3 regions of the Rhizobium indicum genome follow, and region 2 is predicted to be linked to each of the others. Evidence: predicted binding sites of a transcription regulator. Region 2 holds the regulator's gene; each other region holds the start of a gene.
The links. Region 2 encodes PhoB, which activates phosphate uptake and scavenging genes when phosphate is short. Its sites were predicted from a motif close to TGTCATNNANCTGTCAT; they were not measured.
Positions count from the first base shown of each region.

Region 1: a site for PhoB is predicted at 7,211-7,227, ahead of phnF (phosphonate metabolism transcriptional regulator PhnF). Genes of this name have one in related genera too.
Region 3: a site for PhoB is predicted at 1,213-1,229, ahead of FFM53_RS05030 (alpha-D-ribose 1-methylphosphonate 5-triphosphate diphosphatase). Genes of this name have one in related genera too.

Region 1 covers NZ_CP054021.1:2,479,882-2,489,971, reverse strand. Annotated here, with positions in the region: gene phnD (phosphonate ABC transporter substrate-binding protein) at 1-846, opposite strand, end outside; gene phnC (phosphonate ABC transporter ATP-binding protein) at 920-1,762, opposite strand; gene FFM53_RS12435 (DapH/DapD/GlmU-related protein) at 1,881-2,498, opposite strand; gene phnL (phosphonate C-P lyase system protein PhnL) at 2,495-3,202, opposite strand; gene phnK (phosphonate C-P lyase system protein PhnK) at 3,300-4,076, opposite strand; gene FFM53_RS12420 (alpha-D-ribose 1-methylphosphonate 5-phosphate C-P-lyase PhnJ) at 4,073-4,948, opposite strand; gene FFM53_RS12415 (carbon-phosphorus lyase complex subunit) at 4,945-6,051, opposite strand; gene phnH (phosphonate C-P lyase system protein PhnH) at 6,056-6,664, opposite strand; gene phnG (phosphonate C-P lyase system protein PhnG) at 6,664-7,140, opposite strand; gene phnF (phosphonate metabolism transcriptional regulator PhnF) at 7,258-7,995, shown strand; gene FFM53_RS12395 (2,3-bisphosphoglycerate-dependent phosphoglycerate mutase) at 8,035-8,670, opposite strand; gene dapB (4-hydroxy-tetrahydrodipicolinate reductase) at 8,692-9,516, opposite strand; gene FFM53_RS12385 (ABC transporter ATP-binding protein) at 9,532-10,090, opposite strand, start outside.
Region 2 covers NZ_CP054021.1:2,106,943-2,117,032, reverse strand. Annotated here, with positions in the region: gene phoR (phosphate regulon sensor histidine kinase PhoR) at 1-6, shown strand, start outside; gene FFM53_RS10495 (substrate-binding domain-containing protein) at 202-1,236, shown strand; gene pstC (phosphate ABC transporter permease subunit PstC) at 1,407-2,888, shown strand; gene pstA (phosphate ABC transporter permease PstA) at 2,885-4,207, shown strand; gene pstB (phosphate ABC transporter ATP-binding protein PstB) at 4,223-5,038, shown strand; gene phoU (phosphate signaling complex protein PhoU) at 5,083-5,796, shown strand; gene phoB (phosphate regulon transcriptional regulator PhoB) at 5,929-6,612, shown strand; gene FFM53_RS10465 (GcrA family cell cycle regulator) at 7,187-7,726, opposite strand; gene FFM53_RS10460 (aspartate aminotransferase family protein) at 8,147-9,346, shown strand; gene argF (ornithine carbamoyltransferase) at 9,389-10,090, shown strand, end outside.
Region 3 covers NZ_CP054021.1:1,012,457-1,022,546, reverse strand. Annotated here, with positions in the region: gene FFM53_RS05040 (molybdopterin oxidoreductase family protein) at 1-552, shown strand, start outside; gene FFM53_RS05035 (NUDIX domain-containing protein) at 549-1,142, shown strand; gene FFM53_RS05030 (alpha-D-ribose 1-methylphosphonate 5-triphosphate diphosphatase) at 1,287-2,456, shown strand; gene purN (phosphoribosylglycinamide formyltransferase) at 2,453-3,124, opposite strand; gene purM (phosphoribosylformylglycinamidine cyclo-ligase) at 3,121-4,194, opposite strand; gene FFM53_RS05015 (AI-2E family transporter) at 4,441-5,565, shown strand; gene hdaA (DnaA regulatory inactivator HdaA) at 5,558-6,271, shown strand; gene FFM53_RS05005 (RNA degradosome polyphosphate kinase) at 6,380-8,542, shown strand; gene ppx (exopolyphosphatase) at 8,555-10,072, shown strand.

The sequences.
Region 1 (10,090 bases), 370 kb from region 2:
CCAGTCAACGTAGCCGCCGCCCGTGAACGATTCGAAGCAGCTCTTGTCTGTCTTCGGCAGTTCGGCGAAGTAGGTGGTAACCTTCTTCTGGAGGTCGGCCGGCAGCTTCTGGGAAACCATCAGCGGACCGTTCGGGATGAGCGGCGACTTCCAGACTTCGACGATATCGTCCATGTCGAGCAAGCCCTTGGTGACCATCTGGTGCAGGTTGCCGGAGGAGTAGCCCTGCGCCCAGTCGCCCTGACCGGAACCGAAGGTGGTACCGACGTCGAACTTTTTGTCGAGAACGCCGAGAACGAGGTTCTCGTGGCCGCCGCCGAAGCCGGTTTCAGAGAAGTACTGCTTGACTGGAGCGCCGGTGTCCTTCGGAAGGGCAACGTTAGGAACAAGGTAGCCGGAGGTAGAGTCCGGATCAGCGAAGCCGAGCTTCTTGCCCTTGGCGTCGGCGAGCGTCTTGATGCCGGAATCCTTGCGGGCAACCATGATCGAGTAATAACCGGTCGAACCGTCGGCCTGCTTGGTGGTCAGAACCGGGGTGACGGCGTTTGGATCCTTGATATAGATCGCGGCGTAAGAGGCGGCGCCCATGACGGCGAGGTCGATCGTGCCGCCAAGGAGGCCCTGGATGACGCCGTTGTAATTCGGCGATGGGAAGAGCTGAACTTCGGAAACGCCGGTGGCAGCGATCAGGCCCGGCTTGACGCACTCGGTGCGGCGAACCTGGTCGGCTTCGTTTTCACCGCCATCGAGACCGATGCGGAGGACCTTGACGTCCTGGGCAGCAGCATTGCCGGCGAGGGCGGCGACGGCGATGGTTGCCATCAGGATCTTGCGGAATGCAGACATGGAAGTCTCCTTTTGTGACATGGTTTGTTTGTCAGTTATTTTTCCGACCGTTGTCCCGTCGGCCGGAAACGGGTCAGTGCACGGCGGCTGCTTTGGCCACCCTGCCGGATGAGACATCCTCGGCGCGGCGTTTGGATTCGAGGCTGGTCGAGGTGAGCGTTTCGTCGATGCCGGCGCCGTCCTTGTCGGTCCCGTAGATTTCCTTCACCGCTTCGGCGGTCAGCTCCGAGGGCTGGCCGTCGAAGACGACGCGGCCGCCGGCCATGCCGACGATGCGCTCACAATAGTTGCGGGCGGTGTCGAGCGTGTGAAGGTTGGTGATGACGGTGATGCCCTCGCGCTCGTTGATATCGCGCAGCGCATCCATGACGATCTTGGCGTTCAGCGGATCGAGCGAGGCGATCGGCTCGTCGGCGAGAACCATTTTCGGGTTCTGCATCAGCGCCCGGGCGATCGCCACGCGCTGCTGCTGGCCACCGGAAAGCGTGCCGGCTGCCTGCAGCGCCGTCTGCTCGATGCCGAGACGTTCGAGTGCTGCGATGGCATGTACGCGTTCCTCGCGGGTGAAGATGTTGAGCAGGCTCAGAAGCGTCGAGCGGTGGTTGAGGCGGCCGAGCATGACATTGGTGAGAACGTCGAGGCGCGGCACCAGGTTGAACTGCTGGAAGATCATCGCGCAGTCGCGCTGCCAGTTGCGCAACGCCTGGCCGCGAAGCCCGGAGACCTCGACACCGGCGAAATGAACGGAGCCGGAGCTCGGCTCCTGAAGGCGGTTGATCATGCGCAGCAGCGTCGACTTGCCGGCGCCGGAGCGCCCGATGATGCCGACCATCTGGCCCTGGGGAATGGCAAGCGTGACGGAATCGACAGCGAGCTTTTTTCCGAAACGACGTGTGACATTCTTCAGCTCGAACATCATGCTCTTCCCTTGCGATCCAGGCCTTGATCAGCATCGCATTAGTCTCGCTTGATGAACCTCGCATGTCATATTTGTGTAAGTCCTGTCACAATTCTTCGCCCCTATATCGGGGGTTTTAACCGCCGTAGCGGGACAGGAAATCTTCCGCGTCCAGGTTGCGAAAATCCTCGAGCGCCTGGCGCAGCCGGTCATGCTCCCAGTCCCACCACGAAAGCCTGTCCATCCGTTCGCCGACCTCTCTTGGAAAGCGCTCGCGAATGAGTTTGGCCGGTACGCCGCCAACGATCGTATAGGGCGCGACGTCCTTCGAGACTACGGCGCCGGCTCCGATCACCGCGCCGTTGCCAATGTTGACGCCCGGCAGAATGGTCGCCCCGTGGCCGATCCAGACGTCGTTGCCGATCGTCACGCGGTTTGCGCGCCGCCAGGCGAAGAAGTCCGTTTCCACGTCGCCGTCCGGCCAGTAGTCGGCGGCGCGATAGGTGAAATGATGCAGTGTCGCGCGCCAGGTCGGATGGTTGGTGGCGTTGATGCGCACGGCGGCGGCGATATTGACGAACTTGCCGATCGTCGCACACCAGACGGAGCCATCCTGCATGATGTAGGAATAGTCGCCGAAGCTGGCCTCGCTGATGCGGCAGCGTTCCGAGACCTCCGTATAGCGCCCGAAGGTGGATTCGCTGACGGTTGCCGTTTCATGAAAATAGGGCTCGATACCCAGCTTGCGGCTCATGCAGCGATCTTTCTGGGTGAGAACTGCTGGACGTCGAGGATGCGGTCGGCGACGGCTTCGCGCACTTCTTCGTCGTGGAAGATGCCGAGAAGGGCCACACCCGCCTTCTTCTTTTCCGCGATCATGCCGACGACGACGGCACGGTTCCTGGCATCGAGCGAGGCCGTGGGCTCGTCAAGAAGCAGGATCGTGTGCTCGGTGATGAAGCCGCGCGCGATATTGACGCGTTGCTGCTCGCCGCCAGAGAAGGTTGCGGGCGGAAGCTGCCAGAGCGTTTCCGGCAGATTGAGCCTGGCAAGCAGGGCGCCCGCCTTTTCCCGTGCCGTGACGGCGTCCTCGCCGCGTGCCACCAGCGGTTCGGCAACCACGTCGATCGCCGCGACGCGCGGCACGGTGCGCAGGAACTGGCTGACATAACCGAGTGTATTGCGGCGGACGTTGAGCACGGTGCGCGGATCGGTGGAGGCGAGATCGACGATGCGTCCGTCGTGGCGAATGAGGATCTGGCCGGTGTCGACGGCATAATTGCCGTAGATCATCTTGAGCAGCGAGCTCTTGCCGATGCCCGATGGGCCACCGAGCACGACGCATTGGCCCGATGCGACGGAGAAGGCGACATCGGAGACGACGGGTAGCTTGATGCCGTCGCGCAGATGCATGGTGAAGCTCTTCGAGACTTCGGAAACGACGAGAGGCGTTGCCATGATTTCTTCTTTCTAGGGCAATTCCAGGAAAAGTGTGAAGCGGTTTTCCGTCCGGAATTGCGTAAAAACAAAAGGTTAGGGCGGTTCTGCGCTTCCTTCAGACCTGCAGGATCGAGGAGACGAGCAGCTGCGTATAGGGTTCGCGCGGGTCATCGAGCACGCGGTCGGTGAGCCCGTGTTCGATGACGTAGCCGTCCTTCATCACCATCATCCGATGCGAGAGAAGGCGGGCGACGGCAAGATCGTGGGTGACGATGATGGCCGAGAGACCGAGATCGTTGACGAGGCCACGCACGAGATCGAGCAGGCGCGCCTGAACCGAGACGTCGAGGCCGCCGGTCGGCTCGTCCATGAAGACGAGCCGTGGGCCGGTGACGAGGTTGCGGGCGATCTGCAATCGCTGGCGCATGCCGCCGGAAAAGGCGCGGGGCTGGTCGTCAATGCGGTCGGCGTCGATCTCGACGCGCTCCAGCCAGTCGATCGCCGAAGCGCGGATCTTGCCATAGTGCCGATCGCCGATCGCCATCAGCCGTTCGCCGACATTGGCGCCGGCAGAGACGGTCATGCGCAGGCCGTCGGCAGGGTTCTGATGCACGAAGCCCCAATCGGTGCGCATCAGGAAACGCCGCTCGGCCTCGTTCATACGATAGAGGTCGCGGTAGCTGCCGTCGCGCATGTGATATTCGACGCTGCCGGTGCTCGGCAACAGCCGGGTGGAGAGGCAGTTGAGCAGCGTCGTCTTGCCGGAGCCGGATTCACCGACGATGGCGAGCACTTCGCCGGGCCAGAGCTCGAAGGAGACGTCGCGGCAGCCGATGCGGTTGCCGTAGAATTTCGAAACGTCATGGACTTTGAGAAGCGGGGTATCGCTCATTCTGCAGCCTCCCGGGCCAGCATCTCGCCGGCATGTCCGTGCGCGCGGCGGTCTTCGCAATGATCGGTGTCGGAGCAGACGAACATGCGCCCGCCCTTGTCGTCGAGAACCACTTCGTCGAGATAGACGTCCTCGGCGCCGCAAAGGGCGCAGGGTTTATCGAAGCGCTGGATATCGAAGGGGTAATCCTCGAAATCCAGGCTGACGACGTCGGTATAGGGCGGCACCGCATAGATGCGCTTTTCGCGTCCGGCGCCGAAGAGCTGCAGCGCGTCCGACATATGCATCTTCGGATTGTCGAATTTCGGCGTCGGCGACGGGTCCATGACATAGCGGCCATGGACCTTCACCGGATAGGCGTAAGTCCGCGAGATGCGGCCGTTATGGGCGATGTCCTCGTAGAGCTTCACATGCATGAGGCCGTATTCTTCGAGCGCATGCATCTTGCGGGTCTCGGTCTCGCGCGGCTCGAGGAAGCGCAGCGGCTCGGGGATCGGCACCTGGTAGACGAGCACCTGCCCGACCCCGAGCTTTTCTTCGGGAATGCGGTGGCGCGTCTGGATGATCGTCGCATCCTTGGTATGCGTCGTCACCGCGACATTGGCGACCTTCTGGAAGAAGGCGCGGATCGAAACGGCGTTGGTCGTGTCGTCGGCGCCCTGGTCGATAACCTTCAGCACGTCATCAGGTCCGATGATCGAGGCCGTCACCTGCACCCCGCCGGTGCCCCAGCCATAGGGCATCGGCATTTCGCGTGAGGCGAAGGGCACCTGATAGCCGGGAATGGCGATTGCCTTCAGGATCGCCCGGCGGATCATCCGCTTGGTCTGTTCGTCGAGATAGGCGAAGTTGTAGCTGGCCAGATCGGTCATTCGGCGGCTTCCTTCATGTCTTCGCCACCGTTGCGGGCGGCTTCGAATTCGCGGCGCATGCGGCGGACGAGATCGAGTTCGGCCTGGAAGTCCACATAATGCGGAAGCTTCAGGTGCTCGACGAAGCCCGTCGCCTGGACGTTGTCGGAGTGCGAGATGACGAATTCCTCGTCCTGTGCCGGCGCGGTGATATCCTCGCCGAGCTCTTCGGCTCGAAGCGCCCGGTCGACCAGCGACATCGCCATCGCCTTGCGCTCACTCTGGCCGAAGACGAGGCCGTAGCCGCGGGTAAATTGCGGCGGCGCCTTGGCCGAACCCTTGAACTGGTTGACCATCTGGCATTCGGTGATCTGGATGGTGCCGAGCGACACGGCGAAACCGAGTTCCGGCACGTCGAATTCCACCTCGACGTCGCCGATGCGGATTTCGCCGGTGAAGGGATGGTTGCGGCCATAGCCGCGCTGGGTGGAATAACCGAGTGCCAGCAGGAAGCCCTCGTCGCCACGGGCAAGCGCCTGCAGGCGCAGATCCCGGGTCATCGGGAATTCCATCGGCTCGCGGGTCAGGTCGCCGATTTCGTGATCTTCCGGCATGTCGCCGTCGGCCTCGATCAGGCCCTCTTCGCCGAGGATTTCGGAGACGCGCATGACGCGGCCGGTCTCGGCTGTGCGCTGAGCGGGCATCTCTACCGCCTCGTCCGAAAGCAGCGAGGGATCGAGCAGCCGGTGGGTATAGTCGAAGGTCGGGCCGAGCAGCTGGCCGCCCGGCAGATCCTTGTAGGTCGCCGAGATGCGGCGTTCGATCGTCATATCAGCTGTGTCGAGCGGCTTCGAATAGCCGAAACGCGGCAGCGTCGTGCGGTAGGCGCGCAGCAGGAAGATCGCCTCGATCATGTCGCCCCGCGATTGGCGGATGGCAAGGGCTGCGAGCGTGCGGTCGAAAAGCGAGGCCTCGGCCATGACGCGGTCGACGGCGAGCGCCAGCTGCGCCACGATCTGTTCGATACCGATCGCCGGCAGCGAACGGTCGCCGCGGCGGCGGTCGGCGAGCAGGCGGTGGGCATTGGCAATGGCGGCCTCGCCACCCTTGACGGCAACATACATGAGCTCAGATCTCCGTTGCTGTGATCTTGGTGGTGCGCGGCAGGCAGAGGAAACGCTTGCCCGCCGTCAGCACGATGTCGACGCCGCGCGGAAAGAGCGCGCGGTTCTCGGTCCAGAGCCGCAGGAAGGTCTCCGGCAGGCCGATAGGCGCGATCTCCGCCACGCTCTGGATGCCGGGACCCATCAGCGCCAGCCTGCGGCCGCCTTCGAGTTCGGCGAGTTCGATGATGAGGGTCGTCGAGCGGTCGGGATATTCCTGCGTGCCTGATGCAAAGAGGCCGAAGGAGGAAAGTGCGGTGCCGGCTTCGGTGAAGGCAAAGCGCGCTTCGGCCTTTTCGGTGGTCAACGGCGCGCCGGTATGGAAGCCGAACCACTCCGGCACGGCGGATCTCGCCAGTCCCTGGGAAAGCCAGACGGGTGTGTCGTGGTCGCAAAGCGTCAGCGCGATCGTGCCGGCGGCGATGCCGAGCGGTGCCGGCGGAGCGACGTCGGGCTGAACCGTCTGGATCGTGCCGGGGCAGGCCATACCGTCCATCAGCATCTTGAACACGCTTTGGGAATGGAAGACCGGCTCGGCAAAGCCGCCGGTCAGAGCTTCTGTCTTGAGGCCCATCAGTTGTCTCCCCGCACCATGGTGAAGAAATCGACGCGGGTTGCCGCCGTCTCGTCCGCCTTGCGGCGCTGGGCATCGGCGATCCGCTCAGTGATCGGTAAAAGCAGGGCCTGTTCGACGAAGTCCTTCGTCGCATCCTCCTGCCAGAGTGCGTCGAAGATCGCCGCAAGCCTGGCCTTTTCGCGGTCGGTGCCGAGCGCCTGTGCATGACCAATCGAGCCGGTGTCGAGCCGGACCGTCGCCCGCGTCACGGTCACTTCGCCGAGATTGAAGGGAGCGCCGCCGCCGCCGATGCGTCCGCGCACCATCACCAGCCCGGTTTCCGGTCCGCGCACCTGATGGGCCACAGGCTTTTCCGGCAGCGCATCGAAGGCCGCTGAGAGTTCGCTGCGTTCCGCACGCGCCAGCAGATCGGCGGCGCGTTTACGCCCGGATGCCGTCTGTGACGCAGCGTCTGTCCTGTCCGCTGATATCATCGCCGCTTCCCTTAAAATGTCTATTGATATAGACAACCATACAAGATACATTTAGCTCTAAATCGATGTCGTGACAAGCGTGTGACATCGTGAGTTAAATGGGCGGGCAGGGGTGGAATGGCGGGATTGAAGCAGGTGCAAAGGCAGACCGGCGTGGCGCTCTGGCGCCAGATCGCCGATCGGATTCGCGAGGCGATCAGCAACGGAGCCTATGACGAAACGGGAATGGTGCCGCCGGAAACCATGTTGGCGCTGCAATTCGGCGTCAACCGGCATACGGTGCGCAGCGCGCTGGCGGCGCTGGCGCAGGAAGGTATCGTCCGTGCGGTACAAGGTCGCGGCACGCTGATCGAGCGCAAGGAGCGGCTGAATTTCCCGATCACCAGGCGCACGCGTTTCACCGCCGGCATCGGCGATCAGGCGCGTGAAATGCGCGGCCTTCTGCTCGATGAGGCGAAGGAGGAGGCGAGTGCCGAGATCGCCCGCTGGCTGGGCCTTAAACAAGGAGAACAGGTGATCCGCCTGGAAACATTGCGCCAGGCAGACAAGCGGCCGGTTTCAAGGGCGACGAGCTGGTTTCCCGCCAAGCGCTTTGCCGGTATCGGTGAGGCTTACCGGACGGAGGAATCGATCACCAAGGCTTTCGCCGAACTCGGCCTGCCGGACTACGTCCGGGCGACGACCGAGGTAACGGCAGCCCATGCGAGTGCAGCCGATATGGCGGACCTCGAACTCACCCCCGGCGCGATCCTGCTGATCGCCAAGGCGATGAATACCGATCTTGAGGGTGTGCCGGTGCAATATTCGATCAGCCGCTTCGCGGCCGACCGGGTCCAGTTCACCATCGAGAACTGAGCGCCTTTCCCCGCCGAAGCGGGGAAAGATCAGCTGAGATCAATGCGCGCCCGACATGTCGCCGAGCACTTCCTTGGAAGCGACGGTGGAATCCGCCTTCAGCTTGTAGACCATCGGCACGCCGGTCGCGAGGTTGAGGGCGAGCACGCCTTCTTTGCTCAGCTTGTCGAGCACCATCACCAGCGAGCGCAGCGAATTGCCGTGTGCGGCAACCAGCACCTTCTCGCCCCTGAGCACGCGCGGCAGGATCTCGGTGAGGTAGTAGGGCCAGACGCGGGCGCCGGTGTCGCGCAGGCTTTCACCGCCGGGAGGCGGCACGTCATAGGAGCGGCGCCAGATATGCACCTGCTCCTCGCCCCATTTGGCGCGTGCATCGTCCTTGTTGAGGCCGGAGAGGTCGCCGTAGTCGCGCTCGTTCAGTGCCTGGTCGCGGATGGTCAGGAGATCGGGCTGGCCGACCTTGTCGAGGATGAGCTTCAGCGTGTGCTGCGCACGCACCAGAACCGAGGTGTACGCGACGTCGAATTTGATCCCGTATTCGGCGAGCGCCGCCCCGCCTGCATTGGCTTCCTGGACGCCGAGATCGGTCAGATCGGGATCCTTCCAGCCGGTGAAGAGATTCTTCAGGTTCCAGTCACTCTGGCCGTGGCGAACGAGGACGAGGGTACCGCTCATGAATATGCCTCCGTAGTATCGTTATGAGGAAGTGAGCCCGAGCACATCGAGCATGGAATAGAGACCCGGCTTCTCGTCGCGCGCCCAAAGCGCCGCCTTGATGGCGCCGCGCGCGAAGATCGAGCGATCGGCCGCACTGTGCGACAGGGTGACGACTTCACCCTCGCCGGCAAAAAGCACGGAATGCTCGCCGATGACCGAGCCGCCGCGCAGCGTCGCAAAGCCGATGGTGCCCGCTTCGCGGGCGCCGGTATGGCCGTCGCGCACTCGGACCGATTGCGAGGCAAGATCGATGCCACGCCCCTTTGCCGCAGCCTCGCCGATGAGAAGAGCAGTGCCGGAAGGCGCATCCACCTTGTGCTTGTGGTGCATTTCCAGGATCTCGATATCCCAGTCATCAGGATCGAGCGCACGCGCTGCCTGCTCTGCGAGCACGCTGAGCAGATTGACCCCGAGGCTCATATTGCCCGACTTGACGATGCGGGCATGGCGGGCCGCCGCCGCGATCTTGGTATTGTCGTCGGGTAAACAGCCCGTCGTGCCGACGACATGGACAATGCGGGCCTGCGCGGCGAGGCCTGAGAATTCCACCGTTGCGGCAGGCGAGGTGAAGTCGAGCACGCCTTCGGCATCGAGAAAGGCGTTGAGCGGATCGTCGCCGATGATGACACCGGTCGGGCCGAGACCGGCGATTTCGCCGGCATCCTTGCCGACGAAGGGCGAGCCGGCGCGCTCGACCGCGGCATGCAGGTTCACGCCCTCGATCGAATGGATGAGCCGGATCAGCGTCTGCCCCATGCGTCCTGCTGCGCCAACCACCACCAGTTTCATCGCAGCATCGCTCATCTCAGTCTCACCAGGTCAGTTTGAATCGGAGGCCGAAGGCCTCTGCAGATTGTTGAGGCGAGCGTAAAGACCGTCGCTGACCTTCGCAAGCGTCTCGTGATTGCCTTCCTCGACGACACGGCCCTGCTGCATGACGACGATCTTGTCGGCGCGCACCACGGTCGAAAGCCGGTGGGCGATGACGACGACGGTGCGTCCGCTCATCGCTTCATCGAGCGCCTTCTGCACGGCGGCCTCGGATTCGGTGTCGAGGGCCGAGGTCGCCTCGTCGAGAAGCAGGATCGGCGCATTGCGCACCAGGGCGCGCGCGATCGACAGCCGCTGACGCTGGCCGCCCGAAAGCGTCACGCCGTTCTCGCCGACCGGCGTCTCATAACCCTGCGGCTGTGCCGAGATGAAGTCATGCGCATAGGCAAGCCGGGCGGCCTCTTCCACCTCGGCATCGGTCGCTTCCGGCCGGCCATAGCGGATATTGTCGCGGATCGTGCCCTCGAACAGATAGGGCTGCTGCGAGACATAGGCGAGCTGCTGGCGCAGCGACTTCTTTGTGATGTGGGCGATGTCCTGCCCGTCG
Region 2 (10,090 bases):
TTTTGACGATATGTCGCAACACTTTTACGTTGCATAATTTTATTATTTTAAATCAATTACTTAAGCTGTCACAAATGTTTCACGGCTTTGACATAAAAGGACGGTGCTTACAGCGCTAAGAGAGTCTCGCCGATGAAAAAAGGCAATGCGAGGGCCTCTCTAAGGCCGCACTCACACAAGCCCAAATGCCGGGAGATTTACATGAACACCTTCAAGCTCACCGTTGCCGCGCTGGCTGCAACTGCTGCTTTCGCTGGCGCCGCCGTCGCCCGCGACCAGATCCAGGTCGCTGGCTCGTCCACCGTCCTGCCTTACGCAAAGATCGTTGCCGAGTCCTTCGGCGAAACCTTCACCAACTTCAAAACGCCGGTCGTTGAATCCGGCGGCACGGGCGCTGGTCTGAAGGAATTCTGCAAGGGCGTTGGCGAAGACACCATCGACATTGCGAACGCCTCGCGTCCGATCAACAAGAACGAAGCCGAAGCCTGCAAGGCTGCCGGCGTAACCGACATCCAGGAAGTCAAGATCGGCTACGACGGCATCGTCTTCGCAACCGACTCGTCGAACCCTGACGTTGCCTACGTTCCTGCCGACATCTACAAGGCCCTCGCAGCCCAGGTCGTCGTCGACGGCAAGCTCGTCGCCAACCCCTACAAGAAGTGGTCGGAAGTCAACCCGAAGCTTCCGGCTGTTGATATCGCTGCCTACATCCCGGGCGAAAAGCACGGCACCCGCGAAGTCTTCGAACTGAACGTTCTCGCTGCCGGCTGCAAGGCCGCTGGCGCACAGGAAGTCATCGCCAAGGAAATCTCCGAGAAGGCTGCCCAGACGAAGGCCTGCGTCGCAGTCCGCAAGGACGGCGCTGCTGTCGACATCGACGGCGACTATCCGGAAACCCTGGCACGCATCGCCGCCAACAAGACCGGCGTCGGCGTATTCGGCCTTTCCTTCTACGAAAACAATGCCGACAAGCTCAAGGTTGCGACCATGAGCGGTATCGTTCCGTCCACCGAAACGATCTCCAACGGCACCTACCCGGTTTCCCGCCCGCTGTTCTTCTACGTCAAGAAGGCACATCTCGGCGCCGTTCCGGGCCTGAAGGAATACGTCAACTTCTTCGTATCCGACCAGATGATCGGCCCTGACAGCCCGCTCGTCGAATACGGCCTCGTTGCCGCTCCGGATGCCGAGCGCGAAGCGATCCGCAAGGACGTCGAAGCCGGCAAGTCCATGTAATGACTCTGCCGGCGCGGTGCCTTTTGGCCCGCGCCGGCATTGCCTTATGTCCCTGCGCGCCGGCGGTTCCGGAGCTGCAGGGTTGGAATTCCTTCTCCATGATTGGAAGCTGAAGGCAGGCTGATCAAGCTGCCGGGCTTTTTGGGGCTATGGGCCTGGGGACGTAACGAATGAGCACATCCATCATACTTTTGTGCCTTGTGGTGATCGGAGTCGCCGCCTATCTGGTCGCGCGCAACCGCGCCACGGCGCTTGCCGGAGGCCGGTCCTCCGCATTGCATTCACGGCCGGCCTATTACGGCGCCTATGCGGCGATCTGGGCAATTCTTCCCGCCCTCATCGTGCTTGGCCTCTGGCTCTCCGTCAGCCCCGGCATCATCCAGTCCTCGGTTCGCGGCGCTTTTCCCGACGATATCAAGGCTCAAGCCTCGGTCGAGCAGGATCTCGGCTATTCGACGGTGGCGACGGTTGCCCGCGGCCTGACGATGCTGACCTCGGACGAAACTGCCGCGGTCGGCAACGATCCGGCTGCCCTGCAGGCCAAGCTCCTCGAAAAGGGCGTGCCGCTTGCCAGCCAGCCGCTGCCTTACATGCTCGATGCCGCCAAAAAGCTCAACGCCATGAGCATGACGAGCCGCATCGCCATGACGGCGATCGTCTTCGCTCTCGCCGTTGCTGGCGCCTTCTACGCACTGCGCTCCATCGCGCCGCGCTTCCGCGCCCGCAACCGGGTCGAGCGCGTCATGCTCTGGGGCCTGCTGCTTGCCTCCTCGATCGCTATTCTGACGACGATCGGCATCGTCTTCTCCATGCTGTCGGAAGCCGCCCGCTTCTTCGCGGCCGTTCCCGCCATGGACTTCTTCTTCGGCACCGTCTGGGATCCGCGCTTTGCCGGCGCCGGCAGCTCGTCCTTCGGTCAGTTCGGCCTGATCCCGCTGCTGCTCGGCACGATCTATATCGGCCTGGTCGCCATGCTGGTCGCCGTGCCGGTCGGCCTCTTCGCCGCCATCTACATGGCCGAATACGCCTCGCCGAAGGTGCGTGGGGTCGCCAAGCCGCTCCTCGAAGTGCTCGCCGGTATTCCGACGATCGTCTACGGGTTCTTCGCGCTCGTCACCGTCGGCCCGTTCCTGCGCGACTTTTCCGCCCAGGTCAGCGGCCTCCTCTCCGGCAACTACAGCAACTTCATCCAGGCGCAGAGCGTTCTGACGGCCGGCATCGTCATGGGCATCATGCTGATCCCCTACGTGTCCTCGCTGTCGGACGATATCATCACCGCCGTGCCGGGGTCACTGCGTGACGGTTCGCTCGGTCTTGGCGCCACACGCTCCGAAACCATCAAGAAAGTGGTCTTGCCCGCAGCCCTTCCCGGCATCGTCGGCGCATTGCTGATGACCGCCTCGCGCGCCATCGGCGAAACCATGATCGTCGTGCTGGCCGCCGGTGTGGCTGCCCGCATCCAGATCAACCCCTTCGAGCCGATGACGACGGTGACCGTCAAGATCGTCAACCAGCTGACCGGCGACCTTGAGTTCACCTCGCCGCAGACGCTGGTTGCTTTTGCCCTCGGCATCACCCTCTTCTGCATCACGCTTTGCCTCAATATCTATGCGCTCTACATCGTGCGCAAATACCGGGAGCAGTACGAATGACGGATATTGTTTCTCCCACATCAGGCGTCACCGTTTCCAAGGCGCCAGCGCGCCGCGATATCGGTATCAAGCGCCGCTACGCCGCCGAGCGCCGGTTCCAGGCCTATGGCATTGCCGCCATCACCTTCGGTCTCGTCTTCCTCTTTATCCTGCTGTGGACGGTGATCGGCAAGGGCTACACCGCCTTCCAGCAGACGGCGGTCACCCTGCCGATCGAATTCTCCGAGAAGACGATCGACCCGAACAACAAGCGTGCGACCGACCCTTCGGTGTTGATCGCCGCCAACTACCCGGTTCTCTTGCGCGACGCGATCGTCAAGCAGCTGAACGTCAATGCCTCGAGCCGTCCCGACGTGCGCGATGCATCCGCCATGCTCTCCAAGGGTGCGCCGATCCAGCTGCGCGATATGGTGATGGCCGATCCGTCGATCATCGGCAAGACGGTCAATGTCACGGTGCTTGCCGACGCCAATGTCGACAGCGCCAACAAGGGCCAGATCGACCTCTCGGTCGATGAGAAGAACCGCAAGGTCAACGACAAGCAGGTCGGCTGGATGAACGAACTGAAGGCGAGCGGCGCTCTCCACAAGCAGTTCAACACCGGCCTCTTCGTCAACGGCAATTCCAGCCGTCCGGAAGCCGCAGGCCTGGGCGTCGCCCTGATCGGCTCGCTCTACCTGATGCTGATCGTGCTCGTGCTTGCCCTGCCGATCGGCGTCGCCGCCTCGATCTATCTCGAGGAGTTCGCGCCGAAGAACAAGCTGACGGACCTGATCGAGGTCAACATCAACAACCTCGCCGCGGTTCCTTCGATCGTCTACGGCCTGCTCGGTCTTTCCGTCTTCATCAACTTCATCGGCCTGCCGCGCTCGGCCTCGCTGGTCGGCGGCCTGGTGCTGACGCTGATGACCCTGCCGACGATCATCATCGCGACGCGTGCGGCACTGCGCGCCGTGCCGCCGTCGATCCGCGCCGCAGCGCTCGGCCTCGGCGCTTCGAAGATGCAGATGGTGTTCCACCATGTGCTGCCGCTCGCCATGCCCGGCATCCTGACCGGCACGATCATCGGCCTGGCGCACGCGCTCGGCGAAACCGCGCCGCTGCTCCTGATCGGCATGGTCGCCTTCGTCGCCAACACGCCGACGACACCGCTCGATCCCTCGACGGCTCTGCCCGTACAGGTCTATATGTGGGCCAACGAGGCAGAACGTGCCTTCGTTGAGCGTACTTCGGGTGCCATCATTGTCCTGCTCCTGTTCCTGATCGTCATGAACATGGGCGCCATCCTCTTGCGTCGTCGCTTCGAGCGCCGCTGGTAAACGGAGTTACACATCATGAACATGTTGACGGAAGCTGCAGTTGAAAAGGCGCTGGATCACAAGATGAGCAACGTCCCGTATAAGATGATCGGAAAGGATGTCTCGGTTTACTACGGCGAGAAGCGCGCGCTTTTCGATGTGAACCTGAACGTCCGCGAAAACACCGTAACCGCCCTGATCGGCCCGTCCGGCTGCGGCAAGTCGACCTTCCTGCGGTGCCTCAACCGCATGAACGACACGATCGACGGCTGCCGCGTCACCGGCAAGATCACCCTCGACACCGACGATGTCTATGATCCCGATATCGACGTCGTCGAACTTCGCGCCCGCGTCGGCATGGTCTTCCAGAAGCCGAACCCGTTCCCGAAGACGATCTACGAAAACGTCTCCTACGGCCCGCGCATCCATGGCCTTGCCAAGTCGAAGGCCGACCTCGATCAGATCGTCGAGACCAGCCTGCAGCGCGCCGGTCTCTGGAACGAGGTCAAGGACCGCGTGCATGAATCTGGCACCGGCCTGTCCGGCGGCCAGCAGCAGCGCCTTTGCATTGCGCGTGCCGTCGCCGTCAGCCCGGAAGTCATCCTGATGGACGAGCCCTGCTCGGCGCTCGACCCGATCGCCACCGCCAAGGTCGAGGAGCTGATCCACGAGCTGCGCGAGAACTATACGATCGTCATCGTTACCCACTCCATGCAGCAGGCCGCGCGTGTCTCGCAGCGCACCGCCATGTTCCACCTCGGCAACCTCGTCGAGGAGAACGACACCGACAAGATGTTCACCAATCCCGACGATCCGCGCACCCAGGACTACATCATGGGTCGCTTCGGTTGATTTTGGCGACACCAAGCCTTCCCGTTATTCGAGGATAAAGCCCCATGGCATCGACACATATTTTTTCTGCCTACGATGATGATCTGAAGTTCCTGTCCAGGCGGATTTCCGAAATGGGCGGCCTGGCCGAGCAGATGGTCGGCGAATCCGTGCGCGCCCTCGTCAACGGCGATACGGCGCTGGCGCAGAAGGTCATCTCGGACGATGTGATCCTCGATCACGCCGAACGCGAAATCGGCGACAAGGCGATCGTCACGATCGCCCGCCGTCAGCCGATGGCCTCGGACCTGCGTGAAATCATGGGTTCGATCCGCATCGCCGCCGATCTCGAACGCGTCGGCGACCTCGGCAAGAACACCGCCAAGCGCGTCATCGCCGTCCAAAGCACCGGCGTTCCCCGCAAGCTTGCCCGCGGCCTCGAGCATCTGTCCGAGCTGGCGCTCGTCCAGCTCAAGGAAGTGCTCGATGTCTACACCAATCGTTCAGCCGACAAGGCGAATGCGATCCGTGAACGCGACAACGAGATCGACGCGATGTACACCTCGCTGTTCCGCGAACTCCTGACCTACATGATGGAAGATCCGCGCAACATCACCAGCTGCACGCATCTTCTCTTCTGCGCCAAGAACATCGAGCGCATCGGCGACCATGCCACCAACATCGCCGAGACGATCTTTTACATGGCGACAGGCGCGCAGCCGGAAGGTGATCGTCCGAAGGATGACAGCGCCAACACCGTCGGCGCGGTCACCGAATAACCGCCCGCACAGTCAATTGCGTGCGCGCCCGTCCGGGCGCGCAAAGAGGTCGCAGCCAATTTTTGAATTTGCGCAGGATGCACTGCTTAAATCACCCTGGTTTAAGGATCATGCGCGAGGAGACCGACACGCATGATCCCGAGAGTTGCAGTTGTTGAAGACGAGGAAGCCCTCAGCGTGCTTCTTCGCTACAATCTCGAAGCGGAAGGCTTCGAGGTCGATACCATCCTTCGTGGCGACGAAGCCGAAATGCGGCTCCAGGAGCGCACGCCCGATCTTCTCATCCTCGATTGGATGCTGCCGGGTGTCTCCGGCATCGAGCTCTGCCGGCGCCTGCGCATGCGGCCGGAGACCGAGCGCCTGCCAATCATCATGCTGACGGCGCGCGGCGAAGAGAGCGAGCGCGTCCGCGGGCTGTCGACGGGCGCCGACGATTATGTCGTCAAGCCCTTCTCGACCCCCGAGCTCGTTGCCCGCGTCAAGGCGATGCTACGTCGCGCCCGCCCCGAGGTGCTGTCGACGGTGCTGAAGTGCGGCGATATCGAGCTCGACCGCGAGACCCATCGCGTCCATCGCAAGACCCGCGAAGTCCGCCTTGGCCCCACCGAATTCCGCCTCCTGGAATTCCTGATGTCGTCGCCGGGCCGGGTCTTCTCCCGCTCGCAGCTTCTCGACGGCGTCTGGGGCCACGATATCTATGTCGACGAGCGCACCGTCGACGTCCATGTCGGCCGCCTGCGCAAGGCGCTGAATTTCTCCAACATGCAGGACGTCATCCGCACCGTCCGCGGCGCCGGTTATTCGATGGAAGCCTGAGGGCTTCCATCTGAGCCTGCTGACAAAGCCGCTCGCGCGAATGTCCTAACCTGCCAGGGTTAAGCCACTCGTCTCGCCCCGTCCCCGTAAAAGGGGCAAGGGACGTGCCCTGCGAAAGGGTTGGTGGGGACGGAGAGGGTTGCGGCACAATCTCTTCTCCCCTCGGGGAGAAGGTGCCGGCAGGCGGATGAGGGGGCCACACGGCACACTCTTTCCGTGATAACCTATCCCACATGCCGAATGGCTGCGCCCTGACCACGATCGAAACGACGCCAACGCGGTCGAAACCCGCATGGCGTTGTAAGAAAGACCGGCTTCCCTGGCCCCCTCATCCGCCCTACGGGCACCTTCTCCCCGAGGGGAGAAGAGGGAATCGAGATGTTGCGGCATGTCACTTCGCCCCTTGAGAACCGAAGGAAAGGTCGAGACCCATGGCTCGACCCTGGTAGGTGGCGGCAGCCGGATGAGGGCAAGTCGGCGTTCTCAACGAACTGAACACCCAAGCGCTCCCATCCGCGCATAAAAAAACGGGCCAATCGGCCCGTTTTCTGCATTCTAGCAATGGTCAGCCCGCTCAGCTGGCCCGCGCTGCCGCCCGGCGGCGTTCGTTGACCGGCTGGTAGGCAAGCTTCTGGTGATAGCTGCAATAGGGCGAATTGTCGGGGGACTCGCAGCCGCAGAAATGGAAGTCGTCCTTCAGCGGATCGCCGACCGGCCACTTGCAGGTGCGCTCGGTCAGTTCCGTCAGGCCGAGGCGGCGCGAAATCGGCACCACCACATTGCCTCTTGGCACGTATTCCATTTCCTCGATCGTTTCGATCTCGATCTCGATCTCTTCCTTCAGCATCGTCGCGCCCTGCTGGCGGGTAACGGTGCGGGTGGTGATGCGAGAGGCGAAGTTCGGCGCGCGCGGCGCCGATGTATTGCGCTTCGGCGTTCGCGCCGCGGTGTTGGTGCCGCCGGCCTTGGCACGGCCGGGAAGGCACAGCCGGTGCACTTTGCCGATGACCGCGTTTCTGCTGACCCCGCCAAGCTGCGCAGCGATCTGGCTGGCGCTCAGTCCTTCGGCCCAAAGTTTCTTGAGTTTCTCGACCCGCTCGTCTGTCCAGTTCATGCCCTGTCTCCACCTTTTGCGTTGGTGATGGCAGAATCCCTCACCGTTGTCCCGGGAGCTCCGAAACAAGAAACGCTTGATCAATTTTGGTGACTAGTTCCGCCGCATGCAGTCTAGTAATTGATCTTTAACCTAGTGTGAGCCTGACTCCGTGACAAGAGTCGCATGAATCCGGATGAATCGAATTCGTAGTTTTCCCCAACTTGCTGCCCCTGCGTGTCATTTCTGCAATAATGCCTGTTGAAGACTGAAAATGCCGCTGTACACCTGTGCTGCATACGCTAAGGGCGCCGTTTTGTTGACATTGCAGCGCGAAAAGGAAATAGTGCCACTCGCCGCCGCAAGGCGGCATTTTTGATTTTTCGGGCCTGGTTTCCTTAGCCGGAGTCATTGCCCGGCAACTTTGATGGAGATCGCGCCATGGCTGAAGCCGCGCCGCTTTATGACACCTATTCTCGTGCCCCGCTGCGGTTCGAGCGAGGCGAGGGCGTATGGCTGATCACCGAAACTGGCGAGCGATATCTCGATTTCGGCGCCGGCGTCGCCGTCACCTCCGTCGGCCACAGCAATCCGCATGTGGTCGGCGCGCTGAAGGAGCAGGCCGACAAGGTCTGGCACCTGTCGAACATCTACGAGATCCCCGGACAGGAGCGTCTGGCAAAACGCCTGACGGACGCCACCTTCGCCGACAAGGTGTTCTTCACCAACTCGGGTGCCGAGGCGCTCGAATGCGCGATCAAGACGGCGCGTCGCTATCAGTTTTCCAAGGGCCATCCCGAGCGCTTCCATATCATCACCTTCGAAGGCGCCTTCCACGGACGGACGCTGGCGACGATCGCCGCCGGCGGCCAGGAGAAATATCTCGAAGGCTTCGGCCCCAAGGCGCCGGGTTTCGATCAGGTGGCTTTCGGCGATATCGAAGCGGTCCGCGCCGCGATTACCGATGCCACGGCTGGCATCCTCATCGAGCCGGTGCAGGGCGAGGGCGGCGTTCGCCCCGCCACGCCTGAGTTCATGAAGGCGCTTCGCCAGCTCTGCGACGACAACGGCCTGCTGTTGATCCTCGACGAGGTCCAGACCGGCGTCGGCCGCACCGGCAAGCTCTTCGCCCATGAATGGTCGGGCATCACACCCGATATCATGGCTGTCGCCAAGGGCATCGGCGGCGGTTTCCCGCTCGGCGCCTGCCTCGCAACGGCCGAGGCCGCCTCCGGCATGAAGGCCGGCACCCATGGCTCGACCTATGGCGGCAATCCGCTTGCCATGGCCGTCGGCAGCGCCGTGCTCGACATCATCCTTGCCGATGGCTTCCTCCAGCAGGTGCGCGACGTCGCACTTGTCTTCCGCCAGGGCCTAGCCTCGCTGAAGGATCGTTATCCCGATGTGATCGAGGATATCAGGGGCGAGGGGCTGTTGCTCGGCATCAAGGCTGCCGTTCCCTCAGCCGAGCTGCTGCAGGCAATCCGCGCCGCCCATCTGCTCGGCGTGCCTGCCGGCGATAATGTCATCCGCCTTCTTCCGCCGCTCGTCGTCACCGCCGAGGAAGCCCGCGAGGGTCTTGCCCGCGTCGAACGCGCCGCCGAGAGCATTCGCGCCTCCAAGGTCAAGAAGACGGCTTGAAGAGATTGCCGCCTTCGGGCGCAGCACAGGTAAGAAGACGATATGAGCCCTAAACATTTCCTCGATCTTTCGGCGGTCACATCAGCCGATCTCAGAACCATCATGAACGATGCGCTCACCCGCAAGCAGGCCTTCAAGGCAGGTCTGGGCGACAAGCCGCTCGCCGGCAAGATGCTGGCGATGATCTTCGAAAAGCCCTCGACGCGCACCCGCGTCTCCTTCGACGTCGGCATGCGCCAGCTCGGCGGCGAAACGCTGTTCCTGTCCGGCACCGAGATGCAGCTCGGTCGCGCCGAGACGATCGGCGACACCGCCAAGGTGCTGTCGCGTTATGTCGATGCGATCATGATCCGCACCACCGAGCATTCCAGGCTGGTCGAGCTGGCCCAGCATGCGACCGTGCCTGTGATCAATGCGCTGACGGATGACACCCATCCCTGCCAGATCATGGCCGATATCATGACCTTCGAAGAGCATCGCGGCCCGATCAAGGGCAAGACCATCGCCTGGACCGGCGACGGCAACAATGTGCTGCATTCGCTGGTCGAGGGTGCCGCGCGCTTCGGCTATCGCATGAACATGGCCGTGCCTCTTGGCTCGGAGCCCAAGGATCACTATCTGAACTGGGCCCGCAATGAGGGCGCCGAAATCATGCTCTGCCATGATGCCGACCGTGCGGTCGCCGGCGTCGATTGCGTGGTGACCGATACCTGGGTCTCCATGAATCAGGAACATCGGGCCCGG
Region 3 (10,090 bases), 1.1 Mb from region 2:
GCTTTCGAGGAGGCGCATTATCTGAACGGTTTTGGCCATCCGGATGGCAAGTTCCATTTCCGCCCGGACTGGATCAATCAGCCGGCGCCGAACAAACCGCCGGCCGCGATCGGCGCGCTCGGTCCGCACGCCGCGCTTCCGGCCTTCCCTGATCAGGTCGATGTCATCGAAGTCGCCGATGCCGAGCATCCCTTCCGGCTCGCCACGTCGCCGGCGCGCAACTTCCTGAATTCGAGCTTTTCCGAGACCAAGACCTCCCGCCAGAAGGAAGGCCGCCCCGAGGTGATGATCAATCCGGCCGACGCCGAAGCCAACGGAATCGTCCATGGCGATCTTGTCCGAATCGGCAACAGCCGCGGCGATCTGCGCATCCACGCCCGTATCACTACCGAAGTGAAGTCAGGCGTGCTGATTGCCGAGGGCCTCTGGCCGAACAAAGCGCATGTTGACGGCGAGGGCATCAACGTCTTGACCGGCGCCGACCCTGTCGCGCCTTATGGCGGGGCGGCCGTCCATGACAACAAGGTCTGGCTTCGCAGGGACGCAGCATGATGCAGCCGAAATCACGCGTGAAGATCGTCAGCGAAGAAACACTGTCGAATGGGTGGACGCGGCTGAGCAGCTACCTCCTCGACTATATCGACCGCAAGGGCGCAACCCAACGGTTGAAGCGGGAGGTCTACCACCGCACGCCGGCCGCCTGCATCCTGCTTTATGATCCCAAGCGCGACCTCGTCGTTCTCGTCCGCCAATTCCGCCTCGCCGTTCATCTCAACGGCGATGCCGCCTGGATAATCGAGGTGCCGGCCGGCCTTCTCGACGATGACCATCCCGAAGCGGCGATCCGTCGCGAGGCGATGGAGGAGACCGGCTATCGCCTGCGCGATGCGCGCTTCCTGTTCAGATCCTATACATCGCCGGGTGCCGTCACCGAGGTCGTGCATTTCTTCGCAGCCCTCGTCGACATCGCCGACCGCGTGGCCGAAGGCGGTGGCCTGGACGAGGAACACGAGGATATCGAAGTCCTTGAGATCCCGCTCGACGAGGCGGCAGCGATGATCGAAACCGGCGAGATCTTCGACGTCAAAACGATCGTGCTTCTGCAATGGGCCATGTTGAATAGGGCAAGGCTGACGGCCTGAATCTGCGGGGCGAGCGCATCGGATCATTTCCAAAGCGCAAGTTTCCGCTTTAAGGTGATACGGCGCAAAATTTCATACGACTGTCACGAAGCGGTTCTATCCGCTGCGGTCTGTCAATCATCGAATGCGGTCAGGAGAAAGCCCATGTGGCTCAGCAATTTCACCCTCGTTCTCCCAAACGAGGTGGTGAGTGAAGGTTCCGTGCGTGTTGAGGGTGGCGCCATCGCCGAGATCAGGCCGGAGCCGGTCGCCGGCGCTGCCATCGATGGCGGCGGGCGGCTGCTGATGCCGGGATTCGTCGATCTCCACGGCGACATGATCGAGCGCGAGATCGCCCCACGGCCGAACGCGACGATGCCGATCGATTTCGGTATCCACGAACTCGACAAGAAGCTTGCCGCCGCCGGTGTCACCACGGCGTTTGCCGCCGTCTCCTTTGCGACCGAAAGCGTCTACGGCCACGTCCGTTCGCTGGAGACGACATCAGCGGTGATCGAGGGCATCAATCGCCTGCGCGACGATCTGCTGATCGACCACCGCGTCCACGCCCGCTACGAAATCACCAATGTTGGTGCAGCTCCTGCGCTCGAGCGCCTGCTGAATGCCGATCAGATCGACATGGTCTCGCTCACCGACCACACGCCGGGCCAGGGACAGTACAACAACCTGCAGAGCTACATCCTCAGCATTTCCGAGCGCCGCGCCATCTCCGAGGAAATGGCGGCGGAGATCGTTGCCAAGCGCATCGCCATGCGCAGCAATCCAGACATCGAGGCCAAGCTGAAGGAGATTGTCGCGCTGTCGCTGAAGCACAAGCTGTCGCTTGCCTCGCATGACGATGACAGCGCCGAAAAAGTCGCCGAGATGCACGATCTCGGCGTCACCATCAGCGAGTTTCCGGTCACTGCACCTGCGGCGGAGGAGGCGCGCCGTCGCGGCCTCTGGACGTTGATGGGCGCGCCGAACGCGCTGCGCGGCCAGTCGATGTCGGGCAATCTCAGCGCGCTCGATGCTGCAAGGGCCGGATTGCTGAGCATCATCGCCGCCGATTATCATCCGGCTGCCTTCGTGCCCGGCATCTTCAAGCTTGCCGACATGGTGGAAGGCGGCCTGCCGGTAGCCGTCGCCATGGCGACCGGCAATGCGGCCCGTTCCGCCGGTCTGCCGGATCGTGGCGAGATCGCCATCGGCCAACGCGCCGATCTGGTCGTGGTCGAGCCGGGTGATATCAATCGCATCCGCGCCACCTTCCGCGCCGGCCGCTTCGTCTACAGCGACGGCACGCTGCATCCGTTGCGGGCGCTGGCGGCTTAAGCGCGGTCGCCGATCAGCGAAATAAGCTGGGTCTTGGGTGCGGCGGTCGAAGCCTCCGCGCCGACGGCCTTGCCGCCTTCCATCGTCACACGGCCTTCGGCAAAGAGCCGCAGCGCTTGTGGATAGATCTGGTGTTCGATGGTGAGCACACGCGCGGCAAGGCTTTCGGCCGTGTCGCCGGAAAGAACCGGCACGGCCGCCTGGCCGATCACCGGCCCCTCATCCATGCCTTCGGTGACGAAATGCACCGTGCAGCCGGCGATCCGCATGCCGGCGTCGATGGCCCGCTGATGCGTATGCAGGCCGGGAAACAGCGGCAGCAGGGAAGGGTGGATGTTGAGCATCCGGCCTTCGTAACGCTGGATGAATGTCGCCGTCAGCAGCCGCATGTAGCCTGCCAGGCAAAGAATATCGGGTTTAAGCTCGTCGAGCGCCGAAAAGATCGCCGCCTCATGCGCATCCTTGCTGGCGTAGTCCTTGCGGGGAAAAGCGAAGGTGGCGATGCCTTCGGCGGCGGCCTTGGCAAGCCCGCCGGCATCCGCCTTGTCGGAGATCACCCCGACGATCTCGGCCGGATAGTCGGCTGCCTTTGCCGCCGCAACCAGCGCCATCATGTTGGAGCCGCTGCCTGATATGAAGACGACGGCGCGTTTGCGCGGCGAGCTCATATGGCAAGCGTGCCCTTGTAGACCGTGCCGGCAGCGCCTTCTTCGCGGGCGATCATGCGGCCGAGCGTGATAACTGTCTCGCCCTCGGCTTCGAGTGCGGCGGAAACCGTCGCGACATTCTCGCCGGCAACGACGGCGATCATGCCGACGCCGCAGTTGAAGGTGCGCAGCATTTCCTTGGCTTCGACGCCGCCCGTCTTGGCGAGCCACGAAAACACCGGCGGCACCTTGACGGCGGCAAGATCGATCTCGGCCGCCAGATGCTTCGGCAGCACGCGCGGAATATTTTCCGGGAAGCCGCCGCCGGTGATGTGCGCCAGCGCCTTGATGGCGCCGGTCTCGCGGATCGCCTTCAGAAGCGGCTTCACATAGATGCGTGTCGGCTCGAGCAGGGCTTCGCCAAGCTTCTTGCCTTCGGCGAACGGCGCCGGTGCATCCCAATCGAGGCCGGACAATTCGACGATCTTGCGCACCAGCGAGAAGCCATTGGAATGGACGCCGGAGGAGGCAAGGCCGAGGATCACGTCACCCTCGGCAATATCGCCGGATGGCAGGAGCTTGCCGCGTTCGGCCGCACCGACAGCAAAGCCGGCGAGATCGTAGTCGCCGGAGGAATACATGCCGGGCATCTCGGCCGTCTCGCCGCCGATCAACGCGCAGCCGGCCTCGCGGCAACCGGCGGCAATGCCGCCGACGATGGCCGCGCCCTGGTCGGGGTCGAGCTTGCCGGTCGCGAAATAATCGAGGAAGAACAGCGGCTCGGCGCCCTGTACCACAAGATCGTTGACGCACATGGCGACGAGGTCGATGCCGACGGTGTCGTGATAGTCGGCATCGATCGCGATCTTCAGCTTGGTGCCGACGCCGTCATTGGCGGCGACCAGAACCGGATCGGTAAAGCCTGCCGCCTTGAGGTCGAAAAGCCCGCCGAAGCCGCCGATCTCGCCGTCGGCGCCGGGACGGCGGGTCGAGCGCACCGCCGGCTTGATCTTCTCGACGAGCAGGTTGCCGGCATCGATGTCGACGCCCGCATCGCTATATGTCAGGCCGTTTTTCCCAGACTGGCTCATGCTGGTCTCCGATGGCTATTTCAGGCGGCAAACGTGCCGCGTCATCTGCCGGTCGCAATTGCATGACAGGGGCTTTTATGCAAGCGCTGCATGGCAAAAGCCCCCAATTTCCCGCGTCTTCTTCCGGCCTTTCCGGGATTCGGCGCGACAGGGTTGACCATCTTTGCGCCTGCATCCTATGTGCTGAATGGCCGCTTCGGATCGCATGCGGCGTTCGGCGGCGGCGAGCGATCAGCGGGGAAGGCAATGCCACAGCAAGTCAGTGGGAACATTCTCAAGCGTCAGATCTTCTTCTGGCTGGCGGCGCTCGTCTTTTTCATCGCCTTTCTCTATGTCTTCAGCTCGATCCTGCTGCCCTTCATCGCCGGCATGGCGATCGCCTATTTCCTCGATCCGGTGGCCGACCGGCTGGAGCGGCTGGGTCTGAGCCGCATGATGGCGACCATCGGCATTCTCGTTGCCTTCGTCATCGTCTTCGCGCTGGCGCTGATGATCCTCATTCCGGTGCTGATCAGCCAGTTCAACGATTTCGCTCAACGTCTGCCGGGTTATATCAGCCAATTACAGCAGTTCATCGCGCAGGCGCAGAATTCGCTGCTGCCGGACTGGGTCGAGAACCAGATGGGCACGATCAAGGACAATCTCTCGGGCATCCTGTCGGAGGGCATGGGCTTCCTCACCGGGCTCTTTGCGCAGATCTGGAATTCCGGCAAGGCGATCGTCGACGTCATATCGCTGCTCGTCGTCACCCCCGTCGTCGCCTTCTACATCCTGCTCGATTGGGACCGCATGGTCGCCAAGGTCGACCAATGGATCCCGCGCGATTATGTCAGCGATGTTCGCCAGATCGCCAAGGAGATCGACCAGGCGATTGCCGGCTTCATCCGCGGCCAGGGCTCGCTCTGCCTCATCCTCGGCATCTATTATGCCGTCGGCCTTTCTCTCGTCGGGCTGAATTTCGGCCTGCTGATCGGCCTCTTCGCCGGCATGATCAGCTTCATTCCCTATGTCGGCTCGATGGTTGGCCTCGTGCTGGCGGTCGGCGTCGCGCTTGTGCAGTTCTGGCCCGATTATCCGTGGATCGGCCTGGTGCTCGTTGTCTTCTTCAGCGGTCAGTTCCTGGAAGGCAACATTCTGCAGCCGAAGCTCGTCGGCTCCAGTGTCGGCCTGCATCCGGTCTGGCTGATGTTTGCGCTCTTTGCCTTCGGCGCGCTCTTCGGTTTCGTCGGGCTTCTGGTTGCCGTGCCGGCGGCGGCGGCCGTCGGCGTCCTTGTTCGTTTCGCGCTTTCACGCTACCTTCAGAGTGATCTTTATTTTGGCGGGTCGCCCAGTGGCCGCGCCCGGAAGACGAAATCAGTTCCCAATGAATGACGTGAAAAACGCTGATCCGAAGCGCAAGGCCGGAGAGCAGCTGCCGCTGGTCTTTTCGCACGATGCCGCAAGCGGGCGCGACGACCTCCTGATCTCGGAGCGTCTTGCCGCCGCCGTTTCGATCGTCGATGCCTGGCCGGCATGGCCATCGCCGGTCGTCTTGCTCGCCGGCCCCGTCGGTTCGGGAAAATCGCATCTCGCCCGCATCTGGCGGGAATTGAGCGGCGCCGTCGATATCCATCCCGAGCTTGGCTCGGACGCCGCGGTTGCCGCCGCTGCCGGCCCGGTGCTGTTCGAGGACGCCGACCGCCTCGGATTCGACGACAATGCGCTCTTCCACGTCATCAACAGCGTCCGCGAAAACGGTACCAGCCTGTTGATGACCAGCCGACTCTGGCCGATGTCGTGGCCGGTTTTGCTGCCCGATCTGCGCTCGCGCCTGAAAGCGGCAACCGTCGTCGAGATCGGCGAACCCGATGAGGCGCTGTTGTCGCAGGTGATCGTCAAGCTCTTTGCCGACCGGCAGCTTTATATAGATGACAAACTCGTGCTCTATATCGTTGTCAGGATGGAGCGGTCGCTAAACGCGGCCCAGACAATCGTGGAAAGGCTTGATCGGCTGGCCCTGTCGCGGGGCACGAAAATCACCCGGTCTCTTGCTGCCGAAGTATTGAATGAATTGGGAAATTCGGAACCGGCCGATTGACTGTCACAGTTCCGTCGTCAAACTGATATAATTGCCTTTGGCGATTGAAAACGGGGTAAGCGGACCATGGATAGTGCAGTCGCAGAACATCAGGAACTCACTCCGGAAATCAACGACAACACCCCCCCGCTGGAAGAGCTGCTCAAGAGCCCCGAGCGCTTCATCAACCGAGAATTCTCCTGGCTGCAGTTCAACCGCCGTGTCCTGGAAGAAACTTTGAATACCGAGCATCCGTTGCTCGAGCGTGTCCGCTTCCTGTCGATCTCGGCCGCCAACCTCGATGAATTCTTCATGGTGCGTGTCGCCGGCCTCGAGGGCCAGGTACGCCAGAATATCGCCATCCGCAGCCCGGACGGCAAGACGCCGGCCGAGCAGCTCGACTCGATCCTGCAGGAGATTGACCATCTGCAGATGGAGCAGCAGGCCTCGCTCGCCGTGCTGCAGCAATATCTCGCCAAGGAAGACATCCTGATCGTGCGCCCCGGCGCCTTGAGCGAGGGCGACCGCCAGTGGCTGGCCGCCGAATTCGAACAGGCGATCTTCCCCGTGCTGACGCCGCTGTCGATCGATCCCGCCCATCCGTTCCCCTTCATTCCAAATCTCGGCTTTTCGATCGGTCTGCAGCTCGTCAGCAAGAACGGCCGCGAGCCGATGACGGCGCTGCTGCGCCTGCCGGTGGCGCTCGACCGCTTCGTCCGCCTGCCGGATGATGGAAACACAATCCGCTACATCACGCTGGAAGATGTCGCCAACATCTTCATCCATCGGCTCTACCCGGGTTACGAGGTGCAGGGCTCCGGTACGTTCCGAGTCATCCGCGACAGCGATATCGAAGTCGAGGAAGAGGCCGAGGATCTCGTCCGCTTCTTCGAAACGGCGCTGAAACGCCGCCGCCGCGGTAAGGTCATCCGCATCGAGACCGACTCGGAAATGCCGGCCTCGCTGCGTCAGTTCGTCGTTCAGGCGCTCAATATCCCTGATAATCGCGTCGCCGTTCTGCCTGGTCTTCTGGCGCTGAACACCCTGTCTGAGATCACTAAGGCGCCCCGCGACGATCTGCGCTTTCCCTCCTACAATGCGCGATTTCCCGAGCGCGTCCGCGAACATGCCGGCGACTGCTTCGCCGCCATCCGCGAAAAGGACATGGTCGTCCATCACCCCTACGAATCCTTCGACGTGGTGGTCCAGTTTCTTCTCCAGGCTGCGCGCGATCCTGACGTCCTGGCGATAAAGCAGACGCTTTACCGCACCTCCAACGACAGCCCGATCGTTCGCGCGCTGATCGATGCCGCCGAAGCCGGCAAGTCGGTGACGGCGCTGGTCGAGCTCAAGGCCCGCTTCGACGAAGAGGCGAACATCCGCTGGGCGCGCGACCTCGAGCGTGCCGGCGTCCAGGTCGTCTTCGGCTTCATTGAGCTCAAGACCCACGCCAAGATGTCGCTGGTCGTCCGTCGCGAGGATGGCAAACTGCGTACCTATTGCCATCTCGGCACCGGCAACTATCACCCGATCACCGCGAAGATCTATACCGATCTCTCCTACTTCACCTGCAATCCCGTCATCGCCCACGACATGGCGAACATCTTCAACTTCATCACCGGCTACGGCGAGCCGGAAGAGGGCATGCAGCTCGCCATCTCGCCCTATACGATGCGCTCGCGCATCCTGCGTCACATCGAGGAAGAGGTCCAGCACGCCAGGAACGGTGCACCGGCGGCGATCTGGATGAAGATGAATTCGCTTGTCGATCCCGACATAATCGACGCGCTCTATCGCGCCAGCCATGCCGGCGTCGAGATCGATCTCGTCGTGCGCGGCATCTGCTGCCTGCGTCCGCAGGTGCCTGGCCTTTCGGAAAAGATCCGCGTCAAGTCGATCGTCGGCCGCTTCCTCGAACACAGCCGCATCTTCTGCTTCGGCAACGGCCACGGCCTGCCGTCCGACAAGGCGCTGGTTTACATCGGCTCGGCCGACATGATGCCGAGAAACCTTGATCGCCGCGTCGAAACCATGGTTCCGCTGACGAATCCCACCGTTCACGAGCAGGTCTTGTCACAGATTATGCTTGGCAACGTGATTGACAATCAACAAAGCTACGAGATATTGCCCGACGGTACGTCGCGTCGCATGGAAGTGCGCAGGGGCGAAGAACCGTTCAACGCGCAGCAGTATTTCATGACCAATCCGAGCCTGTCCGGCCGTGGTGAAGCTCTGAAGTCCAGTGCGCCGAAGCTGATCGCCGGCCTGCTCGAAGGCCGCAACAACAAGTAATACTGGACCTAAATGGTTGAATCTGAAGCCCAGGGGCGCCTTCCGGGGATCGCCCCGGTCTCCGTCGTCGATATTGGATCGAATTCCATTCGTCTTGTCGTCTACGAAGGCATGTCCCGTTCGCCGACCGTCCTCTTCAACGAAAAGGTCCTCTGCGGCCTCGGCAAGGGCGTCGCCCTTACCGGCAAGATGGATGAAGACAGCGTCGCGCGGGCTTTGGCGGCGCTGCACCGTTTCAAGGCTCTGTCCGACCAGGCGCGCGCTGCCACCATGTATGTGCTGGCGACGGCGGCCGCGCGCGAGGCGAGCAACGGTCCTGATTTCATCCATCAGGCAGAAACCATCCTTAACCGCAAGGTTCGCGTGCTCTCGGGCGAGGAAGAGGCAAAATTCGCCTCGCTCGGCATCATCAGCGGTTTCTACAATCCTGATGGCATTGCCGGCGACCTCGGTGGCGGCTCGCTGGAACTGATCGATATCAAGGGCAAGGAGTTCGGCAAGGGCATCACGCTGCCGCTCGGCGGCCTGCGCCTGTCGGAATATGCCGGCGGCTCGCTTTCCAAGGCCCAGACCTTTGCCCGAAAGCAGCTGAAGACGGCAAAGCTGCTGTCGAAAGGCGAGGGGCGCACCTTCTACGCCGTCGGCGGCACCTGGAGAAACATTGCCAAGCTGCACATGGAAATCACCCATTATCCGCTGCATATGATGCAGGGCTATGAGGTGTCGCTCGAAGCGATGATGCTGTTCCTCGAACAGGTGACCGCGCGCGATTCCAGGGAGCCGGCGCTGCAGGCCGTTTCCAAGCACCGCCGTTCGCTGCTGCCCTTCGGCGCTATCGCCATGAAGGAAGTCCTGAGCGCGATGAAGCCGTCGGTGATTTCCTTCTCGGCGCAGGGTGTGCGCGAGGGATATCTCTATTCGCTGCTGTCGGAGTCCGAGCGCCGCCTGGATCCGCTGCTTGCCGCCGCCGGCGAACTGGCGATCCTGCGTGCCCGTTCGCCGGAGCATGCCCGCGAGCTGGCGGAATGGACCGGCCGCATGATGCCCCTCTTCGGCATCCAGGAAACCCAAGAGGAAAGCCGCTACCGTCAGGCGGCCTGTCTGCTGGCCGATATCAGCTGGCGCGCCCATCCGGACTATCGCGGCCTGCAGGCGCTGAACGTCATCGCCCACTCCTCTTTCGTCGGCATCAGTCATCCCGGCCGCGCCTTTATCGCGCTTTCCAACTATTACCGTTTCGAAGGCCTGCATGACGACGGCGCCACCGGTCAACTGGCGCAGATCGCCACGCCGCAGCTCATCGAGCGCGCCAAGCTGCTCGGCGGCATGCTGCGCGTCGTCTACCTCTTCTCGGCCTCGATGCCCGGCATCGTCAAGAATCTGACCTTCCGCAAGTCGTCGAGCCCGGACATCGACCTCGAATTTGTCGTGCCGCCCGAGTATCGCGACTTCGCCGGCGAACGCCTGGACGGCCGCCTGCAGCAGTTGTCGAGGCTGACGAACAAGCGGTTGGCGTTTCGGTTCGAGTAGGTCTGATTTGCGGCCGTT